DNA from 4 places in the Enterobacter sp. WI-ESBL-E8 genome. Region 2 is predicted to be linked to each of the others. Evidence: predicted binding sites of a transcription regulator. Region 2 holds the regulator's gene; each other region holds the start of a gene.

Region 1 (7,904 bases), 960 kb from region 2:
ATTATCAGCGCTTAATGGCTGGTTTACGTAAGGCTATCGAAGAGGGTAAATTAGAGAGCTTCGTGACCGATTTCTACCAACGCCAGGGCCGGGATGTCCCACCTTTGAACGTTGATTAATTTTAATAATGAGGGAATTTGAATGAGCTTTTTTATTTCTGATGCGGTAGCAGCAACTGGCGCGCCTTCTCAGGGCAGCCCGATGTCTCTGATTCTGATGCTGGTTGTGTTCGGTCTGATCTTCTACTTCATGATCCTGCGTCCACAGCAGAAGCGCACCAAAGAGCACAAAAACCTGATGAACTCTATCGCGAAAGGCGATGAAGTACTGACCAACGGTGGCCTGGTGGGTCGCGTGACCAAAGTAGCGGAAAGCGGCTACATTGCTATCGCCCTGAATGACACCACTGAAGTGGTTATCAAACGTGACTTCGTAGCTGCCGTTCTGCCGAAAGGCACCATGAAGGCGCTGTAATCCCAACTTTTCCCAAAGGGAACTGCCGTGTTAAACCGTTATCCTTTGTGGAAGTACATCATGCTGGTCGTCGTGATTCTCGTCGGCCTGCTGTACGCACTTCCCAACCTGTATGGTGAGGATCCGGCCGTTCAAATCACTGGCGCGCGCGGTGTCGCCGCCAGTGAGCAAACGCTGATCCAGGTCCAGAAAACGTTACAAGAAGAAAAAATTACCGCTAAGTCTGTGGCACTGGAAGAGGGCGCTATTCTTGCTCGCTTCGACACCACCGACACGCAGCTCCGCGCTCGTGAAGCGCTGATGGGCGTGCTGGGTGATAAATACGTCGTGGCGCTTAACCTTGCTCCTGCAACCCCGCGTTGGCTGGCTGCTCTGAACGCAGAGCCAATGAAACTGGGTCTTGACCTGCGTGGCGGCGTTCACTTCCTGATGGAAGTGGATATGGATACCGCGCTCGGCAAGCTGCAGGAACAGAACATCGACAGCCTGCGCAGCGATCTGCGTGAGAAAGGCATTGCGTACACTACCGTGCGTAAAGAAGATAACTACGGCTTGAGCATCACGTTCCGCGACAGCGCGGCGCGCGACCAGGCTGTAACTTACCTGTCTCAGCGTCACCGCGATCTGGTGATTACCTCTCAGGGCAGCAACCAGCTGCGTGCGGTGATGACGGATGCGCGTCTGAGCGAAGCGCGTGAATACGCCGTTCAGCAGAACATCAACATTCTGCGTAACCGTGTAAACCAGCTTGGCGTGGCTGAGCCGCTGGTACAGCGTCAGGGTGCTGACCGTATCGTGGTAGAACTGCCGGGTATCCAGGATACCGCACGTGCGAAAGAGATTCTGGGTGCAACCGCGACTCTGGAATTCCGTCTGGTTAACACCAATGTCGATCAGTCCGCCGCTGCCGCAGGCCGTATTCCGGGTGACTCCGAAGTGAAACAGACCCGCGAAGGTCAGCCGGTTGTGCTGTACAAACGCGTGATCCTGACCGGTGACCATATCACTGACTCCACTTCCAGCCAGGATGAATACAACCAGCCGCAGGTTAACATCTCGCTCGATAGCGCGGGTGGTAACATCATGTCCAACTTCACGAAGGACAACATCGGCAAACCGATGGCGACCCTGTTCGTGGAGTACAAAGACAGCGGTAAGAAAGACGCAAACGGTCGTGCGGTGTTGGTGAAAGAGGAAGAGGTGATTAACATCGCCAACATCCAGTCTCGTCTGGGTAACAGCTTCCGTATTACCGGTATTAACAACCCGAACGAAGCGCGTCAGCTCTCTCTGCTGCTGCGTGCCGGTGCGCTGATTGCGCCAATTCAGATTGTTGAAGAACGTACCATTGGTCCTACTCTGGGTATGCAAAACATCCAGCAGGGTCTGGAAGCGTGTCTGGCCGGTCTGGTGGTCTCCATCCTCTTCATGATCTTCTTCTATAAGAAGTTTGGTCTGATCGCGACGTCCGCGCTGCTGGCTAACCTGGTGCTGATCATCGGCATCATGTCCCTGCTGCCGGGTGCGACGCTGACCATGCCAGGTATTGCGGGTATCGTTCTGACCCTTGCGGTGGCGGTCGACGCCAACGTACTGATAAACGAACGTATCAAAGAAGAGTTGAGCAACGGTCGCTCTGTGCAACAGGCGATTGAAGAAGGCTATAAAGGGGCGTTCAGCTCCATCTTCGATGCGAACGTAACAACACTGATTAAGGTTCTTATCCTGTATGCAGTGGGTACTGGCGCTATCAAAGGCTTTGCGATTACCACCGGTATCGGTGTTGCAACGTCGATGTTTACCGCTATTGTCGGCACCCGTGCCATCGTGAACCTGCTGTACGGCGGCAAGCGCGTCAAAAAGCTGTCTATCTGAGGAGTGCGTTGTGGCACAGGAATATACTGTTGAACAATTAAACCACGGCCGTAAAGTCTGGGACTTTATGCGCTGGGACTACTGGGCCTTCGGCATTTCAGGTTTTCTGCTGATTCTGTCCATCGTCATTATGGGCGTGAAAGGCTTTAACTGGGGTCTCGATTTTACCGGCGGTACGGTAATTGAAATTTCCCTGGAAAAACCGATCGATATGGACCAGATGCGCGAATCGCTGCAGAAAGCGGGCTTTGAAGAGCCGCTGCTGCAGAACTTCGGCAGCAGCCGCGACATCATGGTGCGTATGCCTCCGGTACACGATGCCAACGGCAGCCAGGAGCTGGGTAGCAAGGTTCTCAAGGTCATCAACGAATCGACCAGCCAGAATGCGGCGGTGAAGCGTATTGAGTTCGTCGGCCCGAGCGTGGGCGCGGATCTGGCGCAAACCGGTGCGATGGCGCTGATGGTGGCGCTGATCTCCATCCTGATCTACGTTGGCTTCCGCTTCGAGTGGCGCCTGGCGGCAGGTGTAGTTATCGCTCTTGCGCACGACGTGGTGATCACCATGGGCGTACTGTCGCTGTTCCACATTGAGATTGACCTGACGATTGTGGCATCCCTGATGTCCGTTATCGGTTACTCACTGAACGACAGTATCGTGGTATCTGACCGTATTCGTGAAAACTTCCGTAAGATCCGTCGCGGTACGCCGTACGAAATCTTTAACGTGTCATTGACCCAGACGCTGCACCGTACCTTGATCACATCCGGAACGACCTTGATGGTTATCCTGATGCTGTATCTCTTCGGTGGCCCGGTGCTGGAAGGCTTCTCGCTGACCATGCTGATTGGTGTCACCATCGGTACGGCGTCGTCTATCTACGTCGCGTCCGCTCTGGCACTGAAACTCGGCATGAAGCGCGAGCACCTGCTCCAGCAGAAAGTCGAGAAAGAAGGGGCGGATCAGCCGTCCATTCTGCCGTAAGACATTGTCTTAGGTGTTATCGAAATCCCGGTCTGTTGGCCGGGATTTTTTTTATCTGCTCCTGACAAACACTCCTGACAGTATGCTGTCAGGAGCCCTGTCGTAGACTCTTTTCGAACCCAAACAACAGGCAGGAGGAAGTATGAAAAGTGTGATTAACTGGTTTGAAATTCCGGTCGCCGATATGGATCGCGCCATCAAATTTTATGAACCGGTAATGCAGGTTACGCTGAAGCGCGAGCAAATGGATGTTGCAGAGCTGGCGATTTTCCCGCACGAAGACCCGGCAACCGGCGGCGCGCTGGCGAAATTTGACGGCGTTACGCCGTCGCAGCAGGGCGCTATTATTTATCTGCATACTGACAATCTGGCGGCCACGCTCGATCGCATTGCCTCTGCGGGCGGTGCATGCGTCTTTGGTCCGCTGGAATTGCCGCGAGGCATTGGCACCATTGCTTTGTTCACCGACAGCGAAGGTAATCGCGTCGGCCTCCATCAACCTGCCTGAGAGCTAATTTAGATATGACCCGACGCGCTGACCGTTTGTTCCAGATTGTGCAGATCCTGCGGGGCAGGCGTCTGACAACGGCAGCGCACCTGGCGGACCGGCTTGGCGTGTCCGAGCGCACGGTCTACCGCGATATCCGCGACCTGTCACTTTCCGGCGTGCCGGTGGAAGGTGAGGCGGGAAGCGGATACCGGCTGATGTCGGGTTTTGACCTGCCGCCGCTGATGCTGACAAACAGGGAGTCAGAGGCGCTGATCGTCGCGATTCGCCTGCTCAAAACCTGGGGAGGTGAGTCGCTGTCGCGCGAGCTGGAGTCGGCTCAGGAAAAGGTGCTGGCTATCCTGCCGGAGGAGAGTCGGCGAAAGGCGGAGCAGGCGCGTATCTACGCCCCGGACTTTTGCATACAAAGCCACTCCCGCAGCCATTTTGACATGATTCATCAGGCGATTTCCGCCCAGCGCGTGCTGGCGCTGCATTACCGCGATGAAGCCGGACAGCTCTCTAAGCGTGAGGTTCAGCCGCTGGGGCTGTTCTTCTGGGGTGAGCGCTGGCTGCTGGCGGCGTGGTGCGAACGGCGCGATGACTATCGCTGTTTCCGGCTCGACAGATGCCTCAATATTGTGACGACGGAGAGGCGGTTTAGCGAGAGTGCGGACAGGTCATTGGCGGATTTTTTGCGCAAGGTGAGGCAGTAAAAAGCCAGCTCTTGAGCTGGCTTTTTTGCCCGGCGGCGCTGCGCTTGCACGGGCCTACAGGTTTTGTAGGCCGGGTAAGGCGTAGCCGCCACCCGGCACTAACCGTCAGGTTAGAAGTTATAACCCACAACCAGGTAACCACCCCAGCCGGTAGAACGGACGCTGAAATCGCCGTTGCCGAAGTTCAGGCTCGCGTCATCGTTCCACTGGCCACCGTTGTGCCAGTAACGCGCAACAACAGAGTAGTGCCAGTGATCGTAGTTCAGCGCCAGGATGTGGCTGGAGGCGATGGAGTCGTTGGTGCGCGCTTTCTTACCGTTCAGGTCGCGGAAGTCGTTGTCGCCCAGATCTGAACCCCAGTCAAAGTTGGTGAAGCCGATGTAGCTCAGGTTGCCGCCCCACAGCTGGGTAATTGGCACAAAGTATTTCACTTTGAAACGGTAGCCATCCCACTCGTTTTCGTTCGCGGCACCGTAGTTCTGCCACTGGTACTTAGCGTACACGTTCAGAGACAGGCTCATTGGCAGACCGGTATCGATGTCAGTACCCAGACCCATGTACCAGGTGCTCTGGCGACCGGATTTGTTGCGGCCCATGTCGTAGATGTAGTTGTTCGCGAAGTACCACTCTTTGAACGGACCAAACGCCAGGCTGGTACCGGTCAGCTTATCAATAGAGAAGCGTGGTTCAATTTCCATGAACAGTGGGGAACCGTGGTTCCAGATACCTTTCGCGTCGGTGTTACCACCGAAGAAGACCGGTGCATCCATATAGCCATAGAAATCAAACCAGTCTTTCTTGGCGAACGCTTCATATTCCAGGTAGGTATCGTTACGGATCTGAGGTCCGAAGCGGGTGTGGTAGCTGCCAACCACGTTAACGCTCTGGTGCCACCAGTCGGAGAGGTATTGTGGTTTGTCGTTTTCCGCTGCGTTAACAGTGAAAGAGGAGGACAGTGCCAGCACGGCGCCAGCTGTGAGTAATGTTTTTTTCATAATCATGCCACTGATTGAAATTCCCTTCCGGGAGTGAAAAATGCGCGAATTGCGTTTCTAAATATTTCGTGTTTCTGCGGTGCCTATTATAGGAATCCCTGCTCACAAAAATATGTGTTGTTTCACATATCTCTCACACGCGTAATCGATTGCGTTCACGTTTGCGTACTTTAAACGGCCGGGATTGTAGCGGCAATCATTTATGTTGCCAATCCATACGAAATGTAAATGTTAGCGGAGTGACATTTCACTCCGCTTAAGAGGATGGAATTACTGCGCGGCGGGTTGAATGTCGTGAATGCGGATAAAGCCTAACTGTTCCGGCGTAAGGCCGCTTAGCTGAAGCGGTATTTCCACATCGCTGGGCGCTAAAACGCTGGCCGGGGCGGTGAACAGCTGATTCTTCACGTTCACCTCCTGGTAATTCTCCGTGGTGCCCTGGATTTGTCCCCACTCCACGGTACCGCTGAAGGCTGGAAGCGGATCGCTGGATTCGCCCTGGATGCGTAATGTTGCGCGCGTACCATCAGCATTCGCCGCCACGTTCACCAGCGACATTTTCAGCGTGCCGACCTGGCTGTTCAGGCGCGCAGGCGTATTCGCGCCCGGCAGCAGATAAACTCCGCTGCTGGATTTGGCGTTCAGCGCGTTTTGCTGGGTGATCTTCACCGTTTCTTTGTTCAGTTTGTCCAACGCCGTATTGAGCGTATTCACGCTCTGTTTCATCTGACGGACTTCGGTTTGCTGTGCACAGGCGCTAAGGGTGAAGAGGCTCCCCACCAGCAAAATTTTCAGGTAACGTCTTGTCATTGCGTTTATTTCCTTGAAATAACGGATCGCTCTAATGATAGCCAGCATCATTGTGTCAGACATAGATCCTTTATCTCAAAAAGCTCTTCCTTTGTTGTCAGGCCAGATCAGGGTAAAATGAAAATCAGTTAACCGGATAACAGGGATACCGTATGCATTGCCCATTCTGCTCCGCTGTGGATACCAAAGTCATCGACTCTCGTCTTGTGGGCGAGGGGTCATCCGTACGCCGTCGTCGGCAGTGTCTGGTGTGCAACGAGCGTTTCACGACCTTTGAGGTTGCAGAGCTGGTAATGCCGCGCGTGGTAAAAAGTAACGACGTGCGCGAGCCGTTCAACGAAGAGAAACTGCGCAGCGGGATGCTAAAGGCCCTCGAAAAACGGCCCGTCAGCGCGGATGACGTCGAAATGGCGTTAAACCACATAAAATCTTACCTGCGCGGTTTGGGCGAGCGTGAAGTGCCCAGCAAGATGATCGGCAACCTGGTGATGGAACAGCTGAAAAAACTTGATAAGGTCGCCTATATCCGCTTCGCCTCTGTCTACCGCAGTTTCGAAGATATCAAAGAGTTCGGCGAAGAGATCGCCCGCTTACAGGATTAAGCTCATGCACGATGAGATGTACATGGCGCGCGCCATGAAGCTGGCGCAGCGCGGTCGTTTTACTACCCATCCCAACCCAAACGTCGGGTGCGTGATCGTCAAAGACGGCGAGATTGTGGGGGAGGGGTTTCACTATCGTGCAGGCGAGCCGCATGCTGAGGTTCATGCGCTGCGCATGGCTGGCGAGAAGGCGCGCGGTGCCACGGCCTACGTTACGCTGGAGCCCTGCAGCCATCACGGGCGTACGCCGCCGTGCTGCGAAGCGCTGATTGCCGCCGGTGTTTCACGCGTGGTCGCCTCGATGCAGGACCCGAATCCGCAGGTGGCCGGACGCGGTCTGTATCGCCTGCAGCAGGAAGGCATTGAGGTCAGCCATGGTCTGATGATGCAGGACGCGGAAGCAATCAATAAAGGCTTCCTGAAGCGTATGCGCACGGGGTTCCCGTATATCCAGCTCAAGCTGGGCGCCTCGCTGGATGGACGTACGGCGATGGCAAGCGGCGAGAGCCAGTGGGTAACCTCGCCGCAGGCAAGGCGCGATGTGCAACGTCTGCGTGCGCAAAGCCATGCTATCCTCACCAGCAGTGAAACCGTGCTCGCTGACGATCCGGCCATGACCGTGCGCTGGGATGAGCTGAATGCCGATACCCAGGCGCTCTATCCGCAGGAGAACCTGCGTCAGCCGCTGCGTATTATTATTGATAGCCAGAACCGCGTGACGCCGGAGCACCGTATTGTCCAGCAGCCGGGTGAAACCTGGATTGCCCGCACCAGGGAAGATACGCGCGAATGGCCGGAAGGCGTGCGCAGCATCATGGTGCCAGAGCATAACGGCCATCTGGATCTCGTGGTCCTGATGATGCTGCTCGGCAAGCAACAGGTGAACAGCATTTGGGTCGAAGCGGGCCCGATGCTGGCCGGTGCGCTCTTACAGGCCGGGCTGGTGGATGAACTGATTGTTTA
Region 2 (7,904 bases):
CCTCGTCTATTACGCCTATAAAGATCTGGTCAAGTTCCGCATTCCTCGCACCGCCAATGAGATGTACCACCTGCGCGATGCTTCCCCGGTTGACCGTGGAGAGCTGGAAAACGGCGATCTGGTGTTCTTCCGCACTCAGGGCCGCGGCACGGCTGACCACGTTGGCGTTTATGTCGGCAACGGAAAATTCATCCAGTCACCGCGTAGCGGCCAGGATATTCAGATCACCTCTCTCAGTGAAGACTACTGGGTACGTCACTACGTCGGCGCGCGTCGCGTGATGACGCCGAAAACCATTCGCTAACCCCTGCCCTGCCACGCCCGTGGCAGGGTAAGTTCCTCTTTTGCATACCCTTTCAATTTGCTATCCTGTCCCTGTTGTCTGTGTGGTTATTGGCAACGCAAAATACAATAAGGAGAGAAGCAATGTCGTTCGAATTACCTGCACTACCGTATGCAAAAGACGCCCTGGCACCGCACATTTCTGCGGAAACCCTGGAATATCATTACGGCAAGCATCACCAGACGTACGTCACCAACCTGAACAACCTGATCAAGGGCACCGATTTCGAAGGCAAAACGCTGGAAGAGATCGTCCGCAGCTCAGAGGGTGGCGTATTTAACAACGCCGCTCAAGTGTGGAATCACACCTTCTACTGGCACTGCCTGGCACCGAATGCCGGTGGTGAGCCTGCCGGTGAACTGGCTGCCGCCATCAACGCCGCATTTGGCAGCTTCGCGGATTTCAAAGCGAAGTTCACCGATGCCGCGATCAAGAACTTCGGCTCTGGCTGGACGTGGCTGGTCAAAGAAGCTGATGGCAAACTGGCTATCGTTTCAACGTCTAACGCGGGCACCCCGCTGACCACCAGCGCTAAGCCGCTGATGACCGTAGACGTTTGGGAACACGCTTACTACATTGATTACCGTAACGCGCGTCCTAACTACCTGGAGCACTTCTGGGCGCTGGTTAACTGGGACTTTGTGGCGAAGAACTTCGCCGCGTAAGAGACACGCAGAAGGGCTCGCCCTTCTGCGTTTTTGGTTTATTCAGCAGCGCAGGCTGCTTCCGGCTGTTTACGACCCGACATCATCACCAGCAGCAGGCCGAGGGCGGCAATGATTGCCCCCATCACCGGCACAAAGCTGTACCCCAGCCCCCCTGAAATCACGGCCCCACCGGCCGCCGCACCGAGTGCATTGCCCAGGTTGAAGGCACCAATATTGACCGAAGATGAGAGACCCGGCGCTTCATGCGCGACACGCATCACGCGCATCTGCAGCGGTGGAACCACGGCAAAGGTTGCGGCACCCCAGACGACCATCGCAATGGCGGCCCCATACTCATTACGCGCCAGCCACGGAATGGCGATCATGATGACAATCAGCAGGGTTAAGAAGCCCTTCAGCGTCCCGCTCACGGAACGGTCGGCAAATTTCCCACCCAGATAGTTGCCAATCGAGAAGCCCACGCCAATCAGCACCAGCATTGCGGTAACAAAGAGAGGCGTCGCGTGGGTGATGTCATGCAACACCGGCGAAATGTAGGTGTAAAGGGTGAACATCGCCCCTGCCCCCAGGACGGTGGTAAGCAGCGCGGAGAGCACCTGCGGGCGCATCAGCACCGAAAGCTCTCTGCGCACGTCAGGACGTTCCCCCGCGCTGCCTTTTGGCAAGGAGAAGAACAGCGCCACCATGGCAATCACGCCTAGCCCGGCGGTCGCCAGGAAGGACATACGCCAGCCGATCGCTTCACCCAGCCAGGTCGCCGCAGGCACCCCGCCAATGTTGGCAATCGTCAGGCCCATAAACATGGTTGCCACGGCGCTCGCCTGCTTGTGTTTTGGCACCACGCTTGCCGCCACGACCGACCCCAGCCCAAAGAACGCGCCGTGGTTAAGGCTGGTCAGAATGCGTGACAGCATCAGCGTGGTGTAGTCCGGCGCAATGGCGGAAAGCACGTTGCCCAGGGTGAAAATCGCCATCAGGAAAATCAGCGCATTGCGGCGCGCGCGGTGCGAAAGGAGAAGCGTCATCAGCGGCGCGCCTACCATCACGCCGATTGCGTAGGCGCTGATTAACATGCCTGCAGCAGGGATCGAGACGTCCACGCCCCGGGCAATAACAGGCAGTAACCCCATCGGGGAGAATTCAGTGGTGCCAATCCCAAAAGCGCCAATCGCCAGGGCCAGCAGGGGAAAATTGATTTTCATGCGTCAACTCCGGATGCCGTGTCATGTGGTGACACAGAACAAAGAAGCCGAAAGCATGACATCAATCACAAAAAATGAGAAGTTAACAAAATGGCAAAAGATTTTTGCATGAGAAGTAACAATTGGGGCGATCGGGAGGGAGAACGCTCTCCCTCCGCGTAAATCAGTGCAGCGCAGCCGTCAGACCGGCAGCGACAATCAGAGCCAGCACAATAACGGTGGTGAACAGCGAAAACTTCAGATCGGAACTCATCAATTTTTCTCCTTTTAATCCCCCCACGAAAAGTGAGCCTGCTCATTTTTGCACAGTTTACGTCAAAAATCTTCCTGGATTTAAACTGATAAACACTTTACCTCTTCCCCTTTTCATCAAGATAGGACAAAATTCCACGCTAAATTTATTAGCGTACCGGCCATTGACCCCCTCCTGACGTCCCGTGTCGTTTTCCCGGCGTGCCGCAACTTAACATTGCGAAATAAGGGTGAGAGAAGGCAAACGTTTACCTTCAGGTTTTTCAGGAGCTTAGGATATGGTCTGGAGTGACATTTAATGGCAACAATTAAAGACGTAGCAAAACGCGCAAACGTTTCCACTACAACCGTATCACATGTTATTAACAAAACCCGCTTCGTGGCGGAAGAGACGCGCAATGCCGTCTGGGCCGCGATCAAAGAGCTGCACTATTCGCCAAGTGCGGTTGCGCGAAGCCTCAAGGTTAATCACACCAAATCTATTGGATTGCTGGCCACCAGCAGTGAAGCGGCCTATTTTGCCGAGATCATTGAAGCGGTTGAGAAAAACTGCTTCCAGAAAGGCTATACCCTGATTCTGGGCAACGCGTGGAACAGCATTGAAAAACAGCGCGCCTACCTGTCGATGATGGCGCAAAAGCGCGTTGATGGCCTGCTGGTGATGTGTTCCGAGTATCCGGAGTCCGTGCTGTCCATGCTCGAAGAGTATCGCCATATTCCGATGGTGGTGATGGACTGGGGCGAAGCGCGCGCGGACTTCACCGATTCCGTTATCGATAACGCCTTTGAAGGCGGCTATATGGCCGGTCGTTACCTGATCGAACGCGGTCACCGCGAGATTGGCGTGATCCCGGGTCCGCTGGAGCGCAACACCGGCGCGGGCCGTCTGGCCGGCTTCATGAAAGCAATGGAAGAAGCGCTGATCAACGTGCCGGAAAACTGGATCGTGCAGGGCGACTTTGAGCCGGAGTCGGGCTACCGCGCTATGCAGCAGATCGTCTCCCAGCAGCATCGTCCGACCGCCGTGTTCTGCGGGGGCGACATCATGGCGATGGGCGCGCTCTGCGCCGCCGATGAGCTGGGCCTGCGCGTACCGCAGGATATTTCCGTGATCGGGTATGATAACGTGCGTAACGCGCGCTACTTTACGCCAGCGTTGACCACCATTCACCAGCCGAAAGATTCGCTGGGCGAAACGGCCTTCAATATGCTGATGGACAGGATCGTCAACAAGCGCGAAGAGTCGCAGTCCATTGAAGTTCACCCGCGCCTTATCGAACGCCGTTCCGTTGCGGATGGTCCGTTCCGCGACTACCGTCGTTAATCGCTCTACGGGGCCAGCTACGCTGGCTCCCGTAACCACTCTCGGTTGAGCGTTTCGCTGTCTCCCAGATAATCCAGAAGCCAGTCCATGGCGGGTGAGACGTCATTTTGCTGCCAGGTGAGGCAGCAGGCCGCATCCGGGAAGGGATTCTCCAGCGTCAGTTCAACCCATTCTCCGGTATCGATTTTTGGGCGCGCAAAGTGCACGGGCACCATCGCGACGCACAGCCCGGCGCTGAGGCACGTCGCCGACGATTCCCAGTCAGGGGCCACCACCCGCCGCTGGTTATCCAGAAGCCAGGTGATACGCTTGGGTAATGAACGGGAGGTATCCTCCAGCACCAGTGAAGGCCAGTTGCGTAGCGTATCGTCGCTCAACGGCCCTTCCATTGCCGCCAGCGGATGATCGCGTGCCACCACGCACTTCCAGCTCAGCATGCCCATATCGCGAAAGGCGTAACGTCCCCCGACCGGGATCGCCTGCGTGGCCCCAATCGCCATCTCTGCCCTGCCGTCCGCCAGCGCATCCCAGACGCCGTTGAACACCTCCTGCGAGACCCGCAGCTCCACGTCAGAAAAATGCCGATAGAAATCGACGATCATTTGCCGGGTGCGTTCCGGCTTAACGATGTTATCCACCGCGATGGATAGATGTCCCCGCCAGCCGTTGGCGATCTGCTGACACTGTTCGCGGGTGATCTGCATTTTTTTGATAACAGAACGCCCTTCCTTCAAAAACCACGCGCCTGCGGGCGTTAATTCCACGTCGCGATGGCGCCGCTCAAACAGCGGCACCGCCAGCCACTCTTCGAGCTGACGCACGGTGTAGCTGATAGCCGAAGGGACGCGGTGCAGCTCCTGCGCCGCACCGCTAAAGCTGCCGTTACGCGCGACAGCATCGACCACTTCAAGAGAATAATCTGACCACATTTTCTGCCTGCAAAATTTTTGAATGCACCCGCCAAATATTAGCGTTTCACAAGCGGCTTTGCACTCCCTACACTCAGCGCCAACGTACACCTGCCTCCTTAAGGAGAATAAAATAATGCAACCCAGGAAAGGTTTTTTAGTCTGGCTCGGCGGCTTAAGCGTGCTGGGCTTTTTGGCCACCGATATGTACCTGCCGGCTTTCGCCGCTATGCAGGAAGATCTGCAGACGCCTGCCGCGGCCATCAGCGCCAGCCTGAGTTTGTTCCTCGCCGGTTTTGCTTTCGCACAGCTGCTCTGGGGACCGCTCTCGGATCGCTTTGGTCGTAAACCGGTATTGCTGCTGGGTCTGGCCATTTTTGCCGTTGGCTGTCTGGGGATGCTATGGGTACGCGACGCCACCTGGCTGCTGGTGCTGCGCTTTATTCAGGCCGTGGGCGTCTGTGCCGCTGCCGTCACCTGGCAGGCGCTGGTTACCGACTACTACCCGGCTAACCGCACAAACCGTATTTTCGCCACCATTATGCCGCTCGTGGGACTCTCGCCAGCCCTTGCTCCGCTGCTGGGCAGCTGGATCCTCGCGCATTTTGACTGGCAGGCCATTTTTGCCACGCTGTTTGCCATCACGCTGGTACTAATGCTGCCGGCGTTTGCCCTCAAGCCCGCGCATAAAAAAGAGGCGCATGCTGACGCGAAGCCAATCACCTTCACTTCCCTGCTCGGCACCAAAGCGTATCGCGGCAATGTCCTGATCTATGCCGCCTGCTCGGCGAGCTTCTTCGCGTGGCTCACCGGCTCGCCGTTTATTCTGCACGATATGGGATACAGCCCGGCAGCCATCGGGCTGAGCTACGTTCCGCAGACCATCGCGTTCCTGGTGGGCGGATACGGCTGTCGCGCAGCGCTGCAAAAGTGGGAAGGTCAGCAGATGCTGCCATGGCTGCTGGTGCTGTATGCCCTGAGCGTTATCGGGACCTGGGCCGTTGGCTTTATTCCGGGCGCCGGTCTGGCTGAAATTTTGATTCCATTCTGCGTGATGGCCGTCGCGAACGGGGCGATTTACCCTATCGTCGTAGCGCAGGCGCTCCGTCCGTTCCCGCAGGCGACAGGACGCGCCGCCGCGCTGCAGAACACCCTGCAGCTGGGTTTGTGCTTCCTGGCAAGCCTGGTGGTCTCCGCGCTGATTGCTACGCCGCTTCTGACCACCACCAGCGTGATGCTGGTGACCGTTGCGCTGGCGGTTATAGGCTATCGCATGCAGGCCTCCGCGCAGCGTGAGCAGGATAACCGCGCTCAGGTTGAAACGTCACATGCGTAATTGCGCCAGAAATCATGTTAATTTTCAGTGATTAGGTTGCTAAGAATTTTCTATTGAATCACCAAATTTTGAGGCCTATACTAAATTTGGTTCGATTAAATACGATAAATATTAAGCGTTAACGGGAGCCGGAGTGCTCCCGTTTTACCATGGAAGGCATTTTCGGCAAGGGTTATCTCCCTTCCTCTGTTCTACGTCGGATACTAGCCTCGCGGTATTTACCGTGAGATTTCTCACAAACCAAAAAAGCGTCTACGCTGTTTTAAGGTTCTGATCACAGTAGGGTGATGGAGAAGCTATGAGTTCATCGTGTATAGAAGAAGTCAGCGTTCCGGATGATAACTGGTCCCGGATCGTCAGTGAACTGTTGGGTCGTGCAGGCATCACTATCAACGGATCTTCGCCATCCGATCCCCAGGTCAAACATCCCGACTTTTTTAAACGCGTGTTGCGTGAGGGATCGTTAGGACTGGGAGAAAGCTATATGGACGGCTGGTGGGAGTGCGAACGGCTGGATATCTTTTTCGCCAGCGTTTTGCGTGCCGGTCTGGAAAATCAACTCCCCCGCAACCTGAAAGACACCCTTCGTGTCGCCTCTGCCCGACTGTTTAATCTGCAAAGTAAAAAACGCGCGTGGATCGTCGGCAAAGAACACTACGATCTTGGCAACGACCTGTTCAACCGCATGCTTGACCCTTTCATGCAGTACTCCTGCGCCTACTGGAAAGACGCGTCGACGCTTGAAGAGGCTCAGCAGGCTAAGCTGCGTCTGATTAGCGAGAAACTGCAGCTACAGCCCGGAATGCGCGTGCTGGATATTGGCTGCGGCTGGGGCGGGCTGGCGTACTTTATGGCGAAGCACTATGGCGTCAGCGTGGTCGGCGTCACGATTTCAGCGGAACAGCAAAAAATGGCGCGGGAACGCTGCCAGGGTCTCGATGTGGATATCCGGCTGCAGGATTACCGTGACCTGAACGAACAGTTCGATCGTATCGTTTCCGTGGGTATGTTCGAGCACGTTGGGCCGAAAAACTACAACACCTACTTTGAGGTGGTGGACCGTAATTTAAAGCCGGACGGCATCTTCCTGCTGCACACTATCGGCTCTAAGCGGACCGACAATAACGTTGACCCGTGGATCAACAAATACATCTTTCCGAACGGCTGTTTACCGTCCGTTCGCCAGATTGCCAACGCCAGTGAATCCCATTTCGTTATGGAGGACTGGCATAACTTTGGCGCCGATTACGACACCACGCTGATGGCATGGCATGCGCGTTTTCAGGAGGCCTGGCCAGAGATTGCGGACAACTATTCTGAACGATTCAAACGGATGTTTAGCTATTATCTGAATGCCTGTGCGGGCGCGTTTCGCGCGCGGGATATTCAGCTCTGGCAGGTGGTTTTCAGCCGTGGGATTGAACACGGATTGCGTGTCGCACGCTAAAAAATAACCCCGGAAATCCGGGGTTGTTTTTTATTCTTCTTCGACGGCCTTTATTATTGCGGCTTCTTTTGCTGCCAGCACGCGTTCAACCGTATCGACCACCGCCTGGGTTTGCGGATCGATTTCGATATTCACGCGATGCCCCAGTTTTTTCGCACCCAGCGTGGTGCGCTGCAGCGTTTCAGGAATTAAGTGCACGCAAAAACGCGTTGGCGTTACTTCCCCCACCGTCAGGCTAATCCCATCGATGCCAATAAATCCTTTATAGAGGATGTATTTCATTAATGAAGGATCCTGCATTTTGAACCAGATTTGACGGTTATTTTCCGAGGTGACGATTTTCGCCACTTCCGCGGTGGTCATGATGTGCCCGGACATCAGATGGCCGCCAATCTCATCGCTGAACTTCGCCGCCCGCTCAACG
Region 3 (7,904 bases), 1.7 Mb from region 2:
CCGGCATTTGTTTCTGGTAAAGCACTGAAAGACGCTGTTAAGTAAGACGCGTGGCAGTGAACAGTTTTAGCGAAGGGGCGGCAACGCCCCTTTTGTCTTTCTGGCGTGGAACGCTCGCGCTGGCAGGCATGCTGTTGCTGTCAGCCTGTAGCCACGATACCTCTCTGCCGCCGTTTACCGCCAGCGGTTACGCGGACAACCAGGGCGCGGTCAGGATCTGGCGCAAAGATTCAGGTGATGAAGTTCATCTGCTTTCAGCCTTCAGCCCGTGGCATAACGGGAATACGTCGACCGCGGAATATCGCTGGCAGGGCGATGACCTGACGCTGATTGAACTGAACGTCTACAGCAAGACCCCCGAACATGTGAAAGTGCGTTTTGACGACCACGGCGAGCTGAGCTTTATGCAGCGTGAAGTCAGCGGTCAAAAACAGCAGCTTTCCAGCGATCAAATCGCCCTCTACCGCTATCGTGCCGAACAAATCCGCCAGACCAGCGATGCGCTGCGTCAGGGACGCGTCGTGCTGCGACAGGGGCGCTGGCATGACGATGGGACGGTCACGACCTGTGAAGGGCAGACGGTCAAGCCTGAGCTCGAATCCTGGGCAATCGAGCACATTCAACGCCGTCAGCGTCATTCATCAATGGAAGTGAGTGTGGCGTGGCTGGAGGCGCCGGAAGGCTCTCAGCTGCTGCTGGTGGCGAACGAAGACTTCTGTAACTGGCAGCCGACAGAGAAGAGTTTCTGAGTTCTGAGGATTAAGCCGGATGGCGCTAACGCTTATCCGGCCTACGAACGATCCCCTCTCCCTGTGGGAGAGGGTTAGGGTGAGGGTGTGAAATTACTCGCCCTGCTCACGCGCAATCGCGCGATAGCCGATATCCTGACGGCTAAAGCTACCGTTCCAGTGGATATCCGCCATCAGCGTATAGGCACGCTTCTGCGCTTCTGCAACGGTATGGCCCAGCGCGGTCGCACACAGCACGCGTCCGCCGTTGGTCAGTACGCGGTCATCATCAGCCAGCTTCGTTCCGGCGTGGAATACCTTCGCGCCTTCAATCTCTTCCAGCGGTAAGCCGTGGATCTCATCCCCGGTGTTGTAGTTGCCAGGGTAGCCACCCGCAGCAATCACCACGCCCAGGGACGCGCGCTCGTCCCACTCTGAGGTTTTCTCGTCGAGCTTGCCTTCGCAGGCCGCCAGACACAGATCCACCAGATCGGATTTCATGCGCAGCATGATGGGCTGCGTTTCCGGATCGCCAAAGCGGCAGTTAAATTCAATAACCTTCGGGTTGCCCTGCTTGTCGATCATCAGACCTGCGTAAAGGAAACCGGTGTAGGTGTTGCCTTCCGCCGCCATGCCTTTCACGGTTGGCCAGATAATGCGATCCATCGTGCGCTGATGTACTTCGTCAGTCACGACCGGAGCAGGAGAGTAGGCACCCATCCCGCCGGTATTCGGGCCGGAATCACCATTGCCCACGCGCTTATGGTCCTGGCTGGTGGCCATCGGCAGAACGTGCTCGCCGTCGACCATCACGATAAAGCTCGCTTCTTCGCCGTCGAGGAACTCTTCGATCACGATGCGGTGGCCCGCATCGCCAAAAGCGTTACCCGCCAGCATATCCTTAACTGCGGCTTCGGCTTCTTCGAGGGTCATCGCCACGATCACGCCTTTACCGGCAGCCAGGCCGTCGGCCTTAATGACAATCGGTGCACCTTTTTCACGCAGGTAAGCCAGAGCGGGTTCCACCTCTGTGAAGTTCTGGTATTCCGCCGTCGGGATATTGTGACGTGCGAGGAAATCTTTGGTGAAAGCTTTGGAGCCTTCCAGCTGCGCAGCGCCTTCCGTTGGGCCGAAGATTTTCAGGCCCGCCGCGCGGAACGCATCAACCACGCCAATCACCAGCGGTGCTTCCGGGCCGACGATGGTCAGGTCGATTTTCTCGCTTTGGGCAAAGCTCAACAGCGCCGGAATGTCGGTCACGCCGATGGCCACGTTCTGCAGCGCGGGTTCCAGTGCGGTACCGGCGTTGCCCGGTGCCACGAAGACCGTTTTTACCAGCGGAGACTGAGCCGCTTTCCACGCCAGAGCGTGTTCGCGTCCGCCGTTACCAATCACTAATACTTTCATTTTCTGCTCCGGGAATTAATGGCGGAAGTGACGCATGTCGGTGAAGATCATCGCAATCCCGTGCTCGTCGGCGGCGGCAATCACTTCGTCGTCGCGGATTGAGCCGCCAGGCTGGATCACGCAGGTGATGCCGACAGCAGCAGCCGCGTCGATACCGTCCCGGAACGGGAAGAAGGCGTCAGAAGCCATGGCGGAGCCTTTTACTTCCAGTCCTTCGTCGCCTGCTTTAATACCCGCGATTTTCGCAGAGTAGACGCGGCTCATCTGGCCAGCACCTATCCCGATGGTCATGTTCTCTTTCGCGTAGACGATGGCATTGGATTTGACGAACTTCGCGACCTTCCAGCAGAACAGCGCGTCACGCAGTTCCTGCTCGCTCGGCTGACGCTTGGTCACCACGCGCAGGTCGGCTTCTGTCACCATACCCAGATCGCGATCCTGAACCAGCAGACCGCCGTTCACGCGCTTGAAGTCCAGGCCCGGCACGCGTTCTGCCCACTGGCCGCAAACCAGTACGCGTACGTTCTGTTTTGCTGCGGTAATTTTCAGCGCTTCTTCGGATGCGGAAGGCGCGATGATCACTTCAACGAACTGACGGGAGATGATGGCCTGTGCGGTTTCAGCATCCAGCTCGCGGTTGAAGGCGATAATGCCGCCGAATGCGGAGGTCGGGTCGGTTTTGTAGGCGCGATCGTAGGCATCCAGAATAGAGGTGCTTACCGCGACGCCGCATGGGTTGGCGTGCTTAACGATAACGCAGGCTGGCTCGCTGAACTCTTTCACGCATTCCAGCGCGGCGTCGGTGTCGGCAATGTTGTTATAGGAGAGCGCTTTGCCCTGAACCTGCTGGGCAGTCGCAACAGAGGCTTCTTTTACCTCTTCTTCTATATAGAAGGCAGCCTGCTGGTGGCTGTTCTCGCCGTAGCGCATATCCTGCTTCTTAATGAAGTTCAGGTTCAGGGTGCGCGGGAAGCGGCCAGAAGGATCTTTGCTTTCACCGTGGTAAGCAGGTACCAGGCTGCCGAAGTAGTTGGCGATCATGCTGTCGTACGCGGCGGTGTGTTCGAAGGCTTTGATGGCGAGGTCGAAACGCGTTTCCAGGCTCAGTGACCCTTCGTTGGCATCCATCTCATTAATAATGGTTTCGTAATCGCTGCTCTTTACGACAATGACCACATCTTTATGGTTCTTGGCCGCGGAGCGCACCATGGTCGGGCCGCCGATATCAATATTCTCTACGGCATCTTCAAGAGAGCATCCTTCGCGGGCAACGGTCTGGGCGAACGGGTAGAGGTTAACGACCACCATGTCGATTGGCGCGATGTCATGCTGTTCCATGATGGCATCGTCCTGACCGCGACGGCCAAGAATACCGCCGTGGACTTTTGGATGCAGGGTTTTGACGCGTCCATCCATCATTTCCGGGAAACCGGTGTAATCGGACACTTCGGTTACCGGCAGACCTTTATCTGCTAACAGGCGAGCGGTACCGCCTGTAGAAAGCAGCTCCACACCGCGTGCAGAAAGTGCCTGAGCGAATTCGACGATACCGGCTTTATCAGAAACACTGAGCAGAGCGCGGCGGACTGGACGACGTTGTTGCATGGTAAATCCCCTGGATTTCACGATTACAGAGAGCGTTAGATGAATTTTCCTGCGAAAAACTCATCTAACACACCTGACGAGGCATCCTTGTGAAGCGCGAGCATTTTAACGAAAACGTTTGCGCAACGCTCGCACATTTTCACTTTTTCGTATCATTGTGGATAAGTCTGTGTGTAAAAAGGTATAAGGCGGGGTTTTGCTGTGGAATGCAGCAGTCAGTCATTTTTCTGTCATTTAGCGGTTGCGGCCTGCTGAGAACTCCCTATAATGCGCCTCCATCGACACGGCGGATGTGAATCACTTCACACAACAAGCGGTTCGGTTGAAGAGAAAAAATCCTGAAATAACGGGTTGACTCTGAAAGAGGAAAGCGTAATATACGCCACCTCGCAACGGTGAGCGAAAGCCGCGTTGCAACTGCTCTTTAACAATTTATCAGACAATCTGTGTGGGCACTCAAAGTGACATGGATTCTTAATGTCTTCGGACAATAAATGAATACCAAGTCTCTGAGTGAACATACGTAATTCATTACGAAGTTTAATTCACGAGCATCAAACTTAAATTGAAGAGTTTGATCATGGCTCAGATTGAACGCTGGCGGCAGGCCTAACACATGCAAGTCGAGCGGTAACACAGGGAGCTTGCTCCTGGGTGACGAGCGGCGGACGGGTGAGTAATGTCTGGGAAACTGCCTGATGGAGGGGGATAACTACTGGAAACGGTAGCTAATACCGCATAACGTCGCAAGACCAAAGAGGGGGACCTTCGGGCCTCTTGCCATCAGATGTGCCCAGATGGGATTAGCTAGTAGGTGGGGTAACGGCTCACCTAGGCGACGATCCCTAGCTGGTCTGAGAGGATGACCAGCCACACTGGAACTGAGACACGGTCCAGACTCCTACGGGAGGCAGCAGTGGGGAATATTGCACAATGGGCGCAAGCCTGATGCAGCCATGCCGCGTGTATGAAGAAGGCCTTCGGGTTGTAAAGTACTTTCAGCGGGGAGGAAGGCGATAAGGTTAATAACCTTGTCGATTGACGTTACCCGCAGAAGAAGCACCGGCTAACTCCGTGCCAGCAGCCGCGGTAATACGGAGGGTGCAAGCGTTAATCGGAATTACTGGGCGTAAAGCGCACGCAGGCGGTCTGTCAAGTCGGATGTGAAATCCCCGGGCTCAACCTGGGAACTGCATTCGAAACTGGCAGGCTAGAGTCTTGTAGAGGGGGGTAGAATTCCAGGTGTAGCGGTGAAATGCGTAGAGATCTGGAGGAATACCGGTGGCGAAGGCGGCCCCCTGGACAAAGACTGACGCTCAGGTGCGAAAGCGTGGGGAGCAAACAGGATTAGATACCCTGGTAGTCCACGCCGTAAACGATGTCGACTTGGAGGTTGTGCCCTTGAGGCGTGGCTTCCGGAGCTAACGCGTTAAGTCGACCGCCTGGGGAGTACGGCCGCAAGGTTAAAACTCAAATGAATTGACGGGGGCCCGCACAAGCGGTGGAGCATGTGGTTTAATTCGATGCAACGCGAAGAACCTTACCTACTCTTGACATCCAGAGAACTTTCCAGAGATGGATTGGTGCCTTCGGGAACTCTGAGACAGGTGCTGCATGGCTGTCGTCAGCTCGTGTTGTGAAATGTTGGGTTAAGTCCCGCAACGAGCGCAACCCTTATCCTTTGTTGCCAGCGGTCCGGCCGGGAACTCAAAGGAGACTGCCAGTGATAAACTGGAGGAAGGTGGGGATGACGTCAAGTCATCATGGCCCTTACGAGTAGGGCTACACACGTGCTACAATGGCGCATACAAAGAGAAGCGACCTCGCGAGAGCAAGCGGACCTCATAAAGTGCGTCGTAGTCCGGATTGGAGTCTGCAACTCGACTCCATGAAGTCGGAATCGCTAGTAATCGTAGATCAGAATGCTACGGTGAATACGTTCCCGGGCCTTGTACACACCGCCCGTCACACCATGGGAGTGGGTTGCAAAAGAAGTAGGTAGCTTAACCTTCGGGAGGGCGCTTACCACTTTGTGATTCATGACTGGGGTGAAGTCGTAACAAGGTAACCGTAGGGGAACCTGCGGTTGGATCACCTCCTTACCTTAAAGAACCTGCCTTTGTAGTGCTCACACAGATTGTCTGATGAATGATGAACTTCTGAATGTACTTTTGAGTGCATTAAGAAGTTTTGCTCTTTAAAAATCTGGATCAAGCTGAAAATTGAAACGACACACATGTTATGTGTGTTCGAGTCTCTCAAATTTTCGCAATTTGATGATGAATCGAAAGAAACATCTTCGGGTTGTGAGGTTAAGCGACTAAGCGTACACGGTGGATGCCCTGGCAGTCAGAGGCGATGAAGGACGTGCTAATCTGCGAAAAGCGCCGGCGAGGTGATATGAACCTTTGACCCGGCGATGTCCGAATGGGGAAACCCAGTGTGATTCGTCACACTATCGTTAACTGAATACATAGGTTAACGAGGCGAACCGGGGGAACTGAAACATCTAAGTACCCCGAGGAAAAGAAATCAACCGAGATTCCCCCAGTAGCGGCGAGCGAACGGGGAGCAGCCCAGAGTCTGAATCAGCTTGTGTGTTAGTGGAAGCGTCTGGAAAGTCGCACGGTACAGGGTGACAGTCCCGTACACGAAAGCACACAGGTTGTGAACTCGAAGAGTAGGGCGGGACACGTGGTATCCTGTCTGAATATGGGGGGACCATCCTCCAAGGCTAAATACTCCTGACTGACCGATAGTGAACCAGTACCGTGAGGGAAAGGCGAAAAGAACCCCGGCGAGGGGAGTGAAAAAGAACCTGAAACCGTGTACGTACAAGCAGTGGGAGCACCTTCGTGGTGTGACTGCGTACCTTTTGTATAATGGGTCAGCGACTTATATTCTGTAGCAAGGTTAACCGTATAGGGGAGCCGAAGGGAAACCGAGTCTTAACTGGGCGTTAAGTTGCAGGGTATAGACCCGAAACCCGGTGATCTAGCCATGGGCAGGTTGAAGGTTGGGTAACACTAACTGGAGGACCGAACCGACTAATGTTGAAAAATTAGCGGATGACTTGTGGCTGGGGGTGAAAGGCCAATCAAACCGGGAGATAGCTGGTTCTCCCCGAAAGCTATTTAGGTAGCGCCTCGTGAATTCATCTTCGGGGGTAGAGCACTGTTTCGGCTAGGGGGCCATCCCGGCTTACCAACCCGATGCAAACTACGAATACCGAAGAATGTTATCACGGGAGACACACGGCGGGTGCTAACGTCCGTCGTGAAGAGGGAAACAACCCAGACCGCCAGCTAAGGTCCCAAAGTCATGGTTAAGTGGGAAACGATGTGGGAAGGCACAGACAGCCAGGATGTTGGCTTAGAAGCAGCCATCATTTAAAGAAAGCGTAATAGCTCACTGGTCGAGTCGGCCTGCGCGGAAGATGTAACGGGGCTAAACCATGCACCGAAGCTGCGGCAGCGACGCTTATGCGTTGTTGGGTAGGGGAGCGTTCTGTAAGCCGTTGAAGGTGTGCTGCGAGGCATGCTGGAGGTATCAGAAGTGCGAATGCTGACATAAGTAACGATAAAGCGGGTGAAAAGCCCGCTCGCCGGAAGACCAAGGGTTCCTGTCCAACGTTAATCGGGGCAGGGTGAGTCGACCCCTAAGGCGAGGCCGAAAGGCGTAGTCGATGGGAAACAGGTTAATATTCCTGTACTTGGTGTTACTGCGAAGGGGGGACGGAGAAGGCTATGTTAGCCGGGCGACGGTTGTCCCGGTTTAAGCATGTAGGCGGAACGATTAGGTAAATCCGGTCGTTTATTAACGCTGAGGTGTGATGACGAGGCACTACGGTGCTGAAGTAACAAATGCCCTGCTTCCAGGAAAAGCCTCTAAGCATCAGGTAACATCAAATCGTACCCCAAACCGACACAGGTGGTCAGGTAGAGAATACCAAGGCGCTTGAGAGAACTCGGGTGAAGGAACTAGGCAAAATGGTGCCGTAACTTCGGGAGAAGGCACGCTGATATGTAGGTGAAGCCCCTGCGGGTGGAGCTGAAATCAGTCGAAGATACCAGCTGGCTGCAACTGTTTATTAAAAACACAGCACTGTGCAAACACGAAAGTGGACGTATACGGTGTGACGCCTGCCCGGTGCCGGAAGGTTAA
Region 4 (7,904 bases), 2.6 Mb from region 2:
CTAGCGCAAGGGCGTAAGGCCAGACGGGCATCTGCGGCGGGAGTGCGGTTTGATAAAACTCGGGCAGTACGCCGTCAAAATCAACCAGCAAAATGCGGGCGTAGCCCGCGTGGAGCAAGCTCAACACTTCGCACAAACTTTGCTGGAAAGTGTCCATACCGGCGGAGACCGAGGATGAGACAATCGGCTGACCCGCGGTAATCGTGAGATTGCCTACCGCGGCATTGTGGACGGACATCGCAAAATCGGTGGGGGAGACGGGTTGCTTCGTCGCCAGCGCGTGCAGAATACGATAGTTGCGTTCAAGTTCGCCATGGCGACTGCTGTAGACCACGGCATCAATACGATGTTTGCGAAGCATCGCAAGGCCGATGTCGACCGCCAGCTTGCTGCCTGAATTGAGGCGGCGGGCGGTCATCATCGGCAGTTCGGTCGGTTTCGCAAGCGGCGCGGCGGGATCGATGGCTTCGGACTGGCGCGACCATGCCTGCCATGCATCGGCATCGCTGAGTCCTGGCGCTCTTGCCTGCCAGTCGATAATAGAGAGTGTGAATTTCATCTAAGCGCGTCCGCGATAAACCTGTTTCTGTAATGTTTTCTTCGCAAGCGCGATGTTTCAGCGTACATCGTACAGTGTTGTCGCAGGCTTGCGAATAACGTTTCTCCTAAAAATTTCCCGTAGAGTAATGTTCCGTTCTACCCCAGACGCTTAACCCGGAAGCCGGCTTTTAGGTCTGCCTGGCCCCAGCAGAATGGCCAGCTTGCTGCCGCCTTTGGTGGTCTCCATCCAGATCTTACACACGCTGGTCAGAGGGACCGAGAGCAGCATGCCGACCGGGCCCAGCAGCCATCCCCAAACCAGTAAGGATAAAAACACCACCAGCGTCGACATGCCGAGCCGGTGTCCCATCATGCGCGGCTCAAGAATATTGCCCAGCACCATGTGCACCACGAGGAACAGCGCGCCGACTAGCATGCATTCGTAGAAACCGTTAAACAGAAACGCCTGAATCATCGGCGGTACGGCAGAGAGCACCGCGCCAATATTCGGCACGTAGTTCAGCAGAAAGGCCAGCACGCCCCACATCAGCGCGAACTGTACGTCCATCAGCATCAGCCCCAGCCAGACAATGACCCCGGTCCATACGCTCAGGAGCGTTTTCAGCGCCAGATATTTGGAAACGCCCTTCAGCGCCCGGTGTAAGCCGGCAATGTGAATTTGTGGATTATTCAGCGCAAAGCGCAGCTTATAGGGAACGTGGCGCACTTCGAACAGCATAAACACCACCGTCATGACCAGCAGAAGAATGCTGGCCATCGCGCCGGAAAGCCCCGTCATCAAGGTGGTGGCGTAGGTCATGACCTTCTCTGAATCCATCCGGCGCAGCATCCGTTCGGGTGAGATATGCAGATTAAGGAAGGGCACCATCTCCTGCAGCGCCACGATCTTCCGCGTCAGCTCTTTGTTGTACTGCGGCAGCATCGTTGAGAACTCGCTCAGCGAGGCCGCCAGCACGCCGAAAAGCGCCGTCAGGGCAATCAGCATGACGATAACTACGATGGTGATCGCCACCGGTCGGCTGATGCCCCGGCGTAAAAACCAGGTGACCAGGGGATTAAGCACAATGGCAAAAAAGAGCGCCAGCAGGAGCTGAACAATAATGTCGGCGGCAGAATGGATACCCGCAAGAATAACCACCAGACAGGCGAGTTTTAATAAGATGTGGAGTCCTGCTTTGTCGGACGGATTAGGAGTCATGCGCGTTCCTTAGTGTGATGACCCGGTAAGTGTAGTGCCCGGGCTTCGCTTCGTCTGGATCCGTTAATCTGAAAGTCGGTGCTGATTTTCTTATTGTGGCGTGGTAATAGTGAAACACTGTTGCAAAAAATCAGGTAGAACCCCATGCCCGAACCTGCCGCTGAACCGGCACTGAGCGGACTGCGCCTCAATCTGCGCATCGTTTCCGTCGTTATTTTCAACTTTGCCAGCTATCTGACCATTGGCCTGCCGCTGGCGGTCTTGCCGGGCTATGTCCATGACGTCATGGGCTTTAGCGCCTTCTGGGCGGGGCTGGTGATTAGCCTGCAGTATTTCGCAACGCTCCTGAGCCGCCCGCATGCCGGGCGCTACGCGGACGCGTTCGGTCCAAAAAGCATCGTGGTAGTCGGGCTGTGCGGCTGTTTCCTCAGCGGCCTGAGCTACCTGCTGGCTGCCACAACCAGCCACTGGCCGCTGGTCAGCCTGGTGCTGCTCTGCCTGGGGCGCGTTATCCTGGGTATTGGTCAAAGCCTAGCGGGAACCGGGTCAACGCTGTGGGGCGTGGGGGTAGTCGGCGCGCCGCACATTGGCCGGGTGATCTCCTGGAACGGTATTGTTACCTACGGCGCGATGGCGCTCGGTGCGCCGCTCGGCGTGGTCTGCTATGCGTTTGGCGGCCTGTACGGGCTGGCTATCACCATTATGGCGGTCGCGCTTCTGGCGATCCTCTTTGCGCTGCCGCGCCCGAAGGTGAAGGCCAGCAAGGGCAAGCCGCTGCCGTTTCGGGCGGTGCTGGGGCGCGTCTGGCCGTACGGTATGGCGCTGGCGCTGGCGACCACCGGCTTCGGTGTCATTGCGACCTTCATTACCCTGTTCTACGACGCCAAAGGCTGGGACGGCGCAGCCTTTGCGCTAACCCTGTTCAGCTGCGCCTTTGTGGGCGCGCGTTTACTTTTCCCTAACGGTATCAACCGCCTGGGCGGGCTGAATGTGGCGATGATCTGTTTTGCGGTCGAGATTGTCGGGCTGCTGTTGACCGGCATCGCCGTGGTGCCGTGGGTCGCGAAAGTGGGCGTCTTCCTCGCGGGGGCGGGTTTTTCACTGGTCTTCCCGGCGCTGGGCGTGGTGGCGGTCAAAGCCGTGCCGCAGCAGAACCAGGGGGCGGCGCTGGCGACCTATACGGTCTTTATGGATATGTCTTTAGGGATTACCGGCCCGCTGGCGGGGCTGGTGATGAGCTGGGCAGGGGTTCCGGTTATCTATCTTGCCGCGGCGGGCCTGGTGGTTATCGCCCTGATGCTGACGTGGCGGCTAAAAAAATGGCCCCCGGTGCAGGCAACGGAGGCCACGTCATCATCGTGAAGACTTACTGGATCACGATGGTATTAATGATGTTTTCAGCAGCCGTCTGCGCTTTCTGCTGATCTTCCGCTGGCAGGGTGATCTGCAGGGTCAGCAGTTTGTTATCAACCTTGCCCAGCACCACGGAAGAGTAGGCGGTCTGGCCTTTAGCGGAGATGATGCTGTCCAGCTGCTGCAGCGTGTGGCCTTTCAGTTCGATGGACTTATTGGTAACCACCTGCAGCTGTGGATCGCGGCCGCGCTGCTGATCTTCCAGACGTTTGGACAGTACGGCCAGGTCTTCGCTGGTGTCGTCGCCCACAATCACAATGACCGCTTTCTGCCCGGTTGCGTCGGAGTAAACGTGCATATTGTTTGCCTGGGTGCCCAGCTTGCCGCTCTGGTCAGTCATATCGGCTGGCAGAGAGAAACTGAGTTTGCCATCCATCAGATTCACCGGCTGACCGGTCGCATTGCTCTCTGCGGATGCGCCCTGAGCAGGCGTTTTCGTGTCGCTGTTATCACAGGCTGCAAGACCCACAACCAGCAGGCCAATCCCGACATATTTAACCAGATTGCGCATTGACTTCTTCCTTTCGATAAACGGCCATAACGGCTCATTCGATCATCTTATCACAACTGATAAAGCGAACCCTTAACCAGCCTGCAATGCCGTGATTTCAGATTTATCTGCCAGCCTTTTCAGCAGCATATTCAGCAGCACGCCGTACATAGGCAGGAAGAAGACAATGCTGATGAGCACCTTGAAGCAGTAGTCAACCAGCGCGATTTCCATCCAGTGTTCGGCCATAAACGCGTCCGGGCTGCGCCAGAAGGCGATGAAGAAGAAGGCCAGCGTATCGCTCACGTTACCGAACAGCGTCGAGGCAGTGGGCGCCATCCACCAGCGATGGTTCTGACGCAGGCGGTTAAACACGTGCACGTCGAGGATCTGCCCCAGCGCGTAGGCCATAAAGCTCGCCGCGGCGATACGGGCAACAAACAGGTTGAAGTGGGTTAACGCCTCGAAGCCCTGCCAGCTTCCCATATAAAACAGGGAGGACACCACGTACGAGATGAACAGCGCCGGAAGCATGACGGCAAAAATAATGCGGCGGGCCAGCGGTGCGCCAAAAATACGTACGGTTAAATCCGTGGCGAGGAAAATAAACGGAAAACTGAACGCGCCCCAGGTGGTGTGAAAACCAAAAATGGAGATGGGGAGCTGCACCAGATAGTTACTGGAGGTAATCACCAGCAGGTGAAAAAGGGAAAGCCAGAACAACGCTTTTACGCGCTGCGATTCAGAAAACTGCGTCATATTGTGACCTTTTTATACGTTGGGGTGAGGGAACCCAATAAAAACCGCAGCATGATACTGCTTTGGCAGGACATTGCAATGGTTAGTTTTTACGCAATCGTTAACCTGGTTTGCATTGACTGCAACGGGGCGTAAACTACAGCCGTTTTTACCTGACCGAGAAGATCATGACCGACCTGTTTTCCAGCCCAGACCACACCCTTGATGCCCAGGGCCTTCGCTGCCCGGAACCGGTAATGATGGTACGTAAAACCGTGCGCAACATGCAGACCGGTGAAACGCTGCTGATCGTCGCTGACGACCCGGCCACCACGCGCGATATCCCCGGTTTTTGTACCTTTATGGAGCATGAGCTGGTGGCCCAGCAAACCGACGCGCTGCCGTACCGGTATTTGATTCGTAAGGGTTAGATGGGCTGTCCTCTGCGGCCTGATGCCCTCACCCCGGCCCTCTCCCACAGGGAGAGGGAGCAAACACTAAAAATGGCCACGTAGTGGCCATTTTGCTTTTACCTAGCCCTTCATCCATGCCCGGATCCCGTCCAGGAACATCTGCGTCGCCATCATCACCAGAATCAGCCCCATCAGACGCTCCAGCGCGTTTACCCCTTTCTCCCCGAGCAGGCGCAGGAACAGCGACGACTGCAGCAGGATAATAAATGTCCCGCCCCAGGCAATCAGCAGGGCAATCACCAGATGGCTCATCTGATTCGGATACTGATGCGACAGTAGCATCAGCGTGGCCAGAATGGTCGGCCCGGCAACGAGGGGAATCGCCAGCGGCACAATAAACGGCTCTTCACCCGCGGGCAGGCCGCTGCTGCTGCCTTCCGCGCTCGGGAAAATCATCTTAATCGCAATCAGGAACAGAATAATCCCGCCGGAAATCGACACGGTTTCGGCACGCAGGTTCAGGAACGCGAGGATTTTTTCCCCCGCAAACAGGAAGATAAACATCACCAGCAGGGCGATAAGCAGCTCGCGGATCATGATCGCCCGGCGGCGCTTCGGCTCGGTGTGCTTCAGCACCGACATGAAGATTGGCAGGTTGCCCAGCGGATCCATTATCAGGATCAATAAAACCGCGGCGGAAATGATTTCACTCATGTAAATTATCCCTGAAACTCTCTATGGTTATTATGATGATTAGCTGTATTTCTGATTGCCGGGCAATCATCGATTAATTTCGCTTGCGACTTTGGCAGCATTTTGTAATGTGAAGCATATCCCAGTTCAATACTGGCTTGCACAAACAGCACACACCCTCAGCAGGAAAAAAATGCTATGAAAAACGTTGGTTTTATCGGCTGGCGCGGTATGGTCGGCTCTGTACTCATGCAACGCATGGTTGAAGAGCGCGATTTCGACGCTATCCGCCCGGTCTTCTTCTCCACTTCCCAGCTCGGCCAGGCTGCTCCGTCCTTTGGTGGTACCACAGGCACGTTGCAGGATGCGTACGATCTGGAAGCGCTGAAGGCACTCGACATTATTGTCACCTGCCAGGGCGGCGATTATACCAACGAAATCTATCCAAAGCTGCGTGAAAGCGGCTGGCAGGGCTACTGGATTGACGCGGCCTCTTCGCTGCGTATGAAAGACGATGCCATCATCATTCTCGACCCGGTTAACCAGGGCGTCATTACCGACGGCCTGAACAACGGCGTGAAAACCTTTGTCGGCGGCAACTGTACCGTCAGCCTGATGCTGATGTCGCTGGGCGGCCTGTTCGCGCAGGACCTGGTGGAGTGGGTCTCCGTGGCGACCTACCAGGCGGCGTCCGGCGGCGGCGCGCGTCATATGCGCGAGCTGCTGACCCAGATGGGCCAGCTGCACCAGAGCGTCGCGACCGAGCTGGCAAACCCGGCGTCCGCGATTCTGGATATCGAGCGTAAAGTCACTCAGCTGACCCGCAGCGGCGAGCTGCCGGTGGATAACTTTGGCGTACCGCTGGCCGGTGGTCTGATCCCGTGGATCGACAAACAGCTGGATAACGGCCAGACCCGCGAAGAGTGGAAGGGCCAGGCCGAGACCAACAAAATTCTCGCGACCGCGAACACCATTCCGGTTGACGGCCTGTGCGTGCGCATCGGCGCGCTGCGCTGCCACAGCCAGGCCTTCACCATTAAACTGAAAAAAGATGTGTCTATTCCGACCGTGGAAGAGCTGCTGGCCGCGCACAACCCGTGGGCGAAAGTGGTGCCAAACGATCGCGATATCACCATGCGCGAACTGACCCCTGCGGCCGTTACCGGCACGCTGACCACGCCGGTTGGCCGTCTGCGTAAGCTGAACATGGGGCCGGAGTATCTCTCCGCGTTCACCGTGGGTGACCAGCTCTTATGGGGCGCGGCAGAACCGCTGCGCCGCATGCTGCGCCAGCTAGCGTAATAATTTGTTAACTACGAGGGGGTGATTTTCACCCCCTTTTTTTGCGTACTACATGGAGTAAAACGCATATGTCTTATTTTTATCAGGAGTCGTGTAGAGCGTTGGCTATGCTTTAAGGAAGAGTCATTTCTTACCTGAGGTTAGGACGGGCTGACAGGATGCCCGTTCAGGTCACATTAAAGTCGTCCCAGGCGCTAAAAAAGGACGACATAAAAAAACAGGATGAATACCATGTCCGATCGTGTGGATAGAGACGTGATTAATGCGCTTATTGCGGGTCATTTTGCCGACCCCTTTTCCGTGCTTGGGATGCATCATACTGAGGCTGGTCTGGAAGTTCGGGCATTGTTACCGGATGCCACCGAAGTGTGGGTCATTGAACCCAAAACCGGCCGCAAGGTGGGTAATCTGGAATGCCTCGATTCACGTGGCTTCTTCTCCGGGGTAATGCCCCGTCGTAAAAACCCCTTTCGTTACCAGCTCGCCGTCATCTGGCACGGCCAGCAAAACCTGATTGACGACCCCTATAGTTTTGGCCCGCTCTTAAAAGAGATGGACGCCTGGCTGCTGTCTGAAGGGACCCACCTGCGACCTTATGAAACGCTGGGTGCCCATGCGGACACGATGGACGGTATCACCGGCACGCGGTTTGCCGTGTGGGCGCCAAATGCCCAGCGCGTCTCCGTTGTCGGACAGTTCAACTACTGGGACGGGCGCCGTCACCCGATGCGCCTGCGCCGCGAAACCGGCATCTGGGAGCTGTTTATCCCCGGGGCGCACAACGGGCAGCTCTATAAGTTCGAGATGATCGACGCCAACGGCAAGCTGCGCATTAAATCCGACCCTTATGCCTTTGAAGCGCAGATGCGCCCGGAGACCGCGTCGCTGATCTGCGGCCTACCGGAGAAAGTCGTCCAGACGGAGGAACGCAAGCAGGCCAACCGCTTTGATGCCCCGATCTCCGTTTATGAGGTCCATCTCGGCTCATGGCGTCGCCACACCGATAACAACTTCTGGCTGAGCTACCGGGAGCTGGCCGACCAGCTTGTTCCATACGCCAAATGGATGGGCTTTACCCACCTTGAGCTGCTGCCGG

What was found. Region 2 encodes PurR, which represses purine synthesis genes. Its sites were predicted from a motif close to CANGCAAACGTTTGCNTG; they were not measured.
Region 1: ACWHWP_RS05105 (nucleoside-specific channel-forming protein Tsx) is a predicted target of PurR. The motif match lies at 5,668-5,685, and genes of this name have one in related genera.
Region 3: purH (bifunctional phosphoribosylaminoimidazolecarboxamide formyltransferase/IMP cyclohydrolase) is a predicted target of PurR. The motif match lies at 3,848-3,865, and genes of this name have one in related genera.
Region 4: tusA (sulfurtransferase TusA) is a predicted target of PurR. The motif match lies at 4,512-4,529, and genes of this name have one in related genera.

The regions. Positions count from the first base shown of each region.
Region 1 is NZ_JBRWXJ010000001.1:1,073,141-1,081,044, forward strand. Features, by position in the region: gene tgt (tRNA guanosine(34) transglycosylase Tgt) at 1-119, shown strand, start outside; gene yajC (preprotein translocase subunit YajC) at 142-474, shown strand; gene secD (protein translocase subunit SecD) at 502-2,349, shown strand; gene secF (protein translocase subunit SecF) at 2,360-3,331, shown strand; gene ACWHWP_RS05095 (VOC family protein) at 3,474-3,839, shown strand; gene ACWHWP_RS05100 (helix-turn-helix transcriptional regulator) at 3,854-4,534, shown strand; gene ACWHWP_RS05105 (nucleoside-specific channel-forming protein Tsx) at 4,645-5,529, opposite strand; gene ACWHWP_RS05110 (DUF3251 domain-containing protein) at 5,800-6,339, opposite strand; gene nrdR (transcriptional regulator NrdR) at 6,492-6,941, shown strand; gene ribD (bifunctional diaminohydroxyphosphoribosylaminopyrimidine deaminase/5-amino-6-(5-phosphoribosylamino)uracil reductase RibD) at 6,946-7,904, shown strand, end outside.
Region 2 is NZ_JBRWXJ010000001.1:2,032,765-2,040,668, reverse strand. Features, by position in the region: gene ACWHWP_RS09755 (C40 family peptidase) at 1-304, shown strand, start outside; gene sodB (superoxide dismutase [Fe]) at 427-1,008, shown strand; gene ACWHWP_RS09745 (MFS transporter) at 1,047-2,213, opposite strand; gene cydH (cytochrome bd-I oxidase subunit CydH) at 2,377-2,466, opposite strand; gene purR (HTH-type transcriptional repressor PurR) at 2,764-3,789, shown strand; gene punR (DNA-binding transcriptional activator PunR) at 3,807-4,718, opposite strand; gene punC (purine nucleoside transporter PunC) at 4,834-6,033, shown strand; gene cfa (cyclopropane fatty acyl phospholipid synthase) at 6,332-7,480, shown strand; gene ACWHWP_RS09715 (riboflavin synthase subunit alpha) at 7,511-7,904, opposite strand, start outside.
Region 3 is NZ_JBRWXJ010000001.1:300,289-308,192, forward strand. Features, by position in the region: gene hupA (nucleoid-associated protein HU-alpha) at 1-45, shown strand, start outside; gene ACWHWP_RS01465 (DUF1481 domain-containing protein) at 57-749, shown strand; gene purD (phosphoribosylamine--glycine ligase) at 843-2,135, opposite strand; gene purH (bifunctional phosphoribosylaminoimidazolecarboxamide formyltransferase/IMP cyclohydrolase) at 2,151-3,740, opposite strand; rRNA gene ACWHWP_RS01480 (16S ribosomal RNA) at 4,303-5,842, shown strand; rRNA gene ACWHWP_RS01485 (23S ribosomal RNA) at 6,051-7,904, shown strand, end outside.
Region 4 is NZ_JBRWXJ010000001.1:4,665,362-4,673,265, reverse strand. Features, by position in the region: gene ACWHWP_RS22315 (beta-ketoacyl synthase chain length factor) at 1-559, opposite strand, end outside; gene ACWHWP_RS22310 (AI-2E family transporter) at 710-1,759, opposite strand; gene ACWHWP_RS22305 (MFS transporter) at 1,904-3,121, shown strand; gene ACWHWP_RS22300 (DcrB family lipoprotein) at 3,126-3,683, opposite strand; gene ACWHWP_RS22295 (7-cyano-7-deazaguanine/7-aminomethyl-7-deazaguanine transporter) at 3,756-4,421, opposite strand; gene tusA (sulfurtransferase TusA) at 4,589-4,831, shown strand; gene yhgN (NAAT family transporter YhgN) at 4,934-5,527, opposite strand; gene asd (aspartate-semialdehyde dehydrogenase) at 5,705-6,808, shown strand; gene glgB (1,4-alpha-glucan branching enzyme) at 7,040-7,904, shown strand, end outside.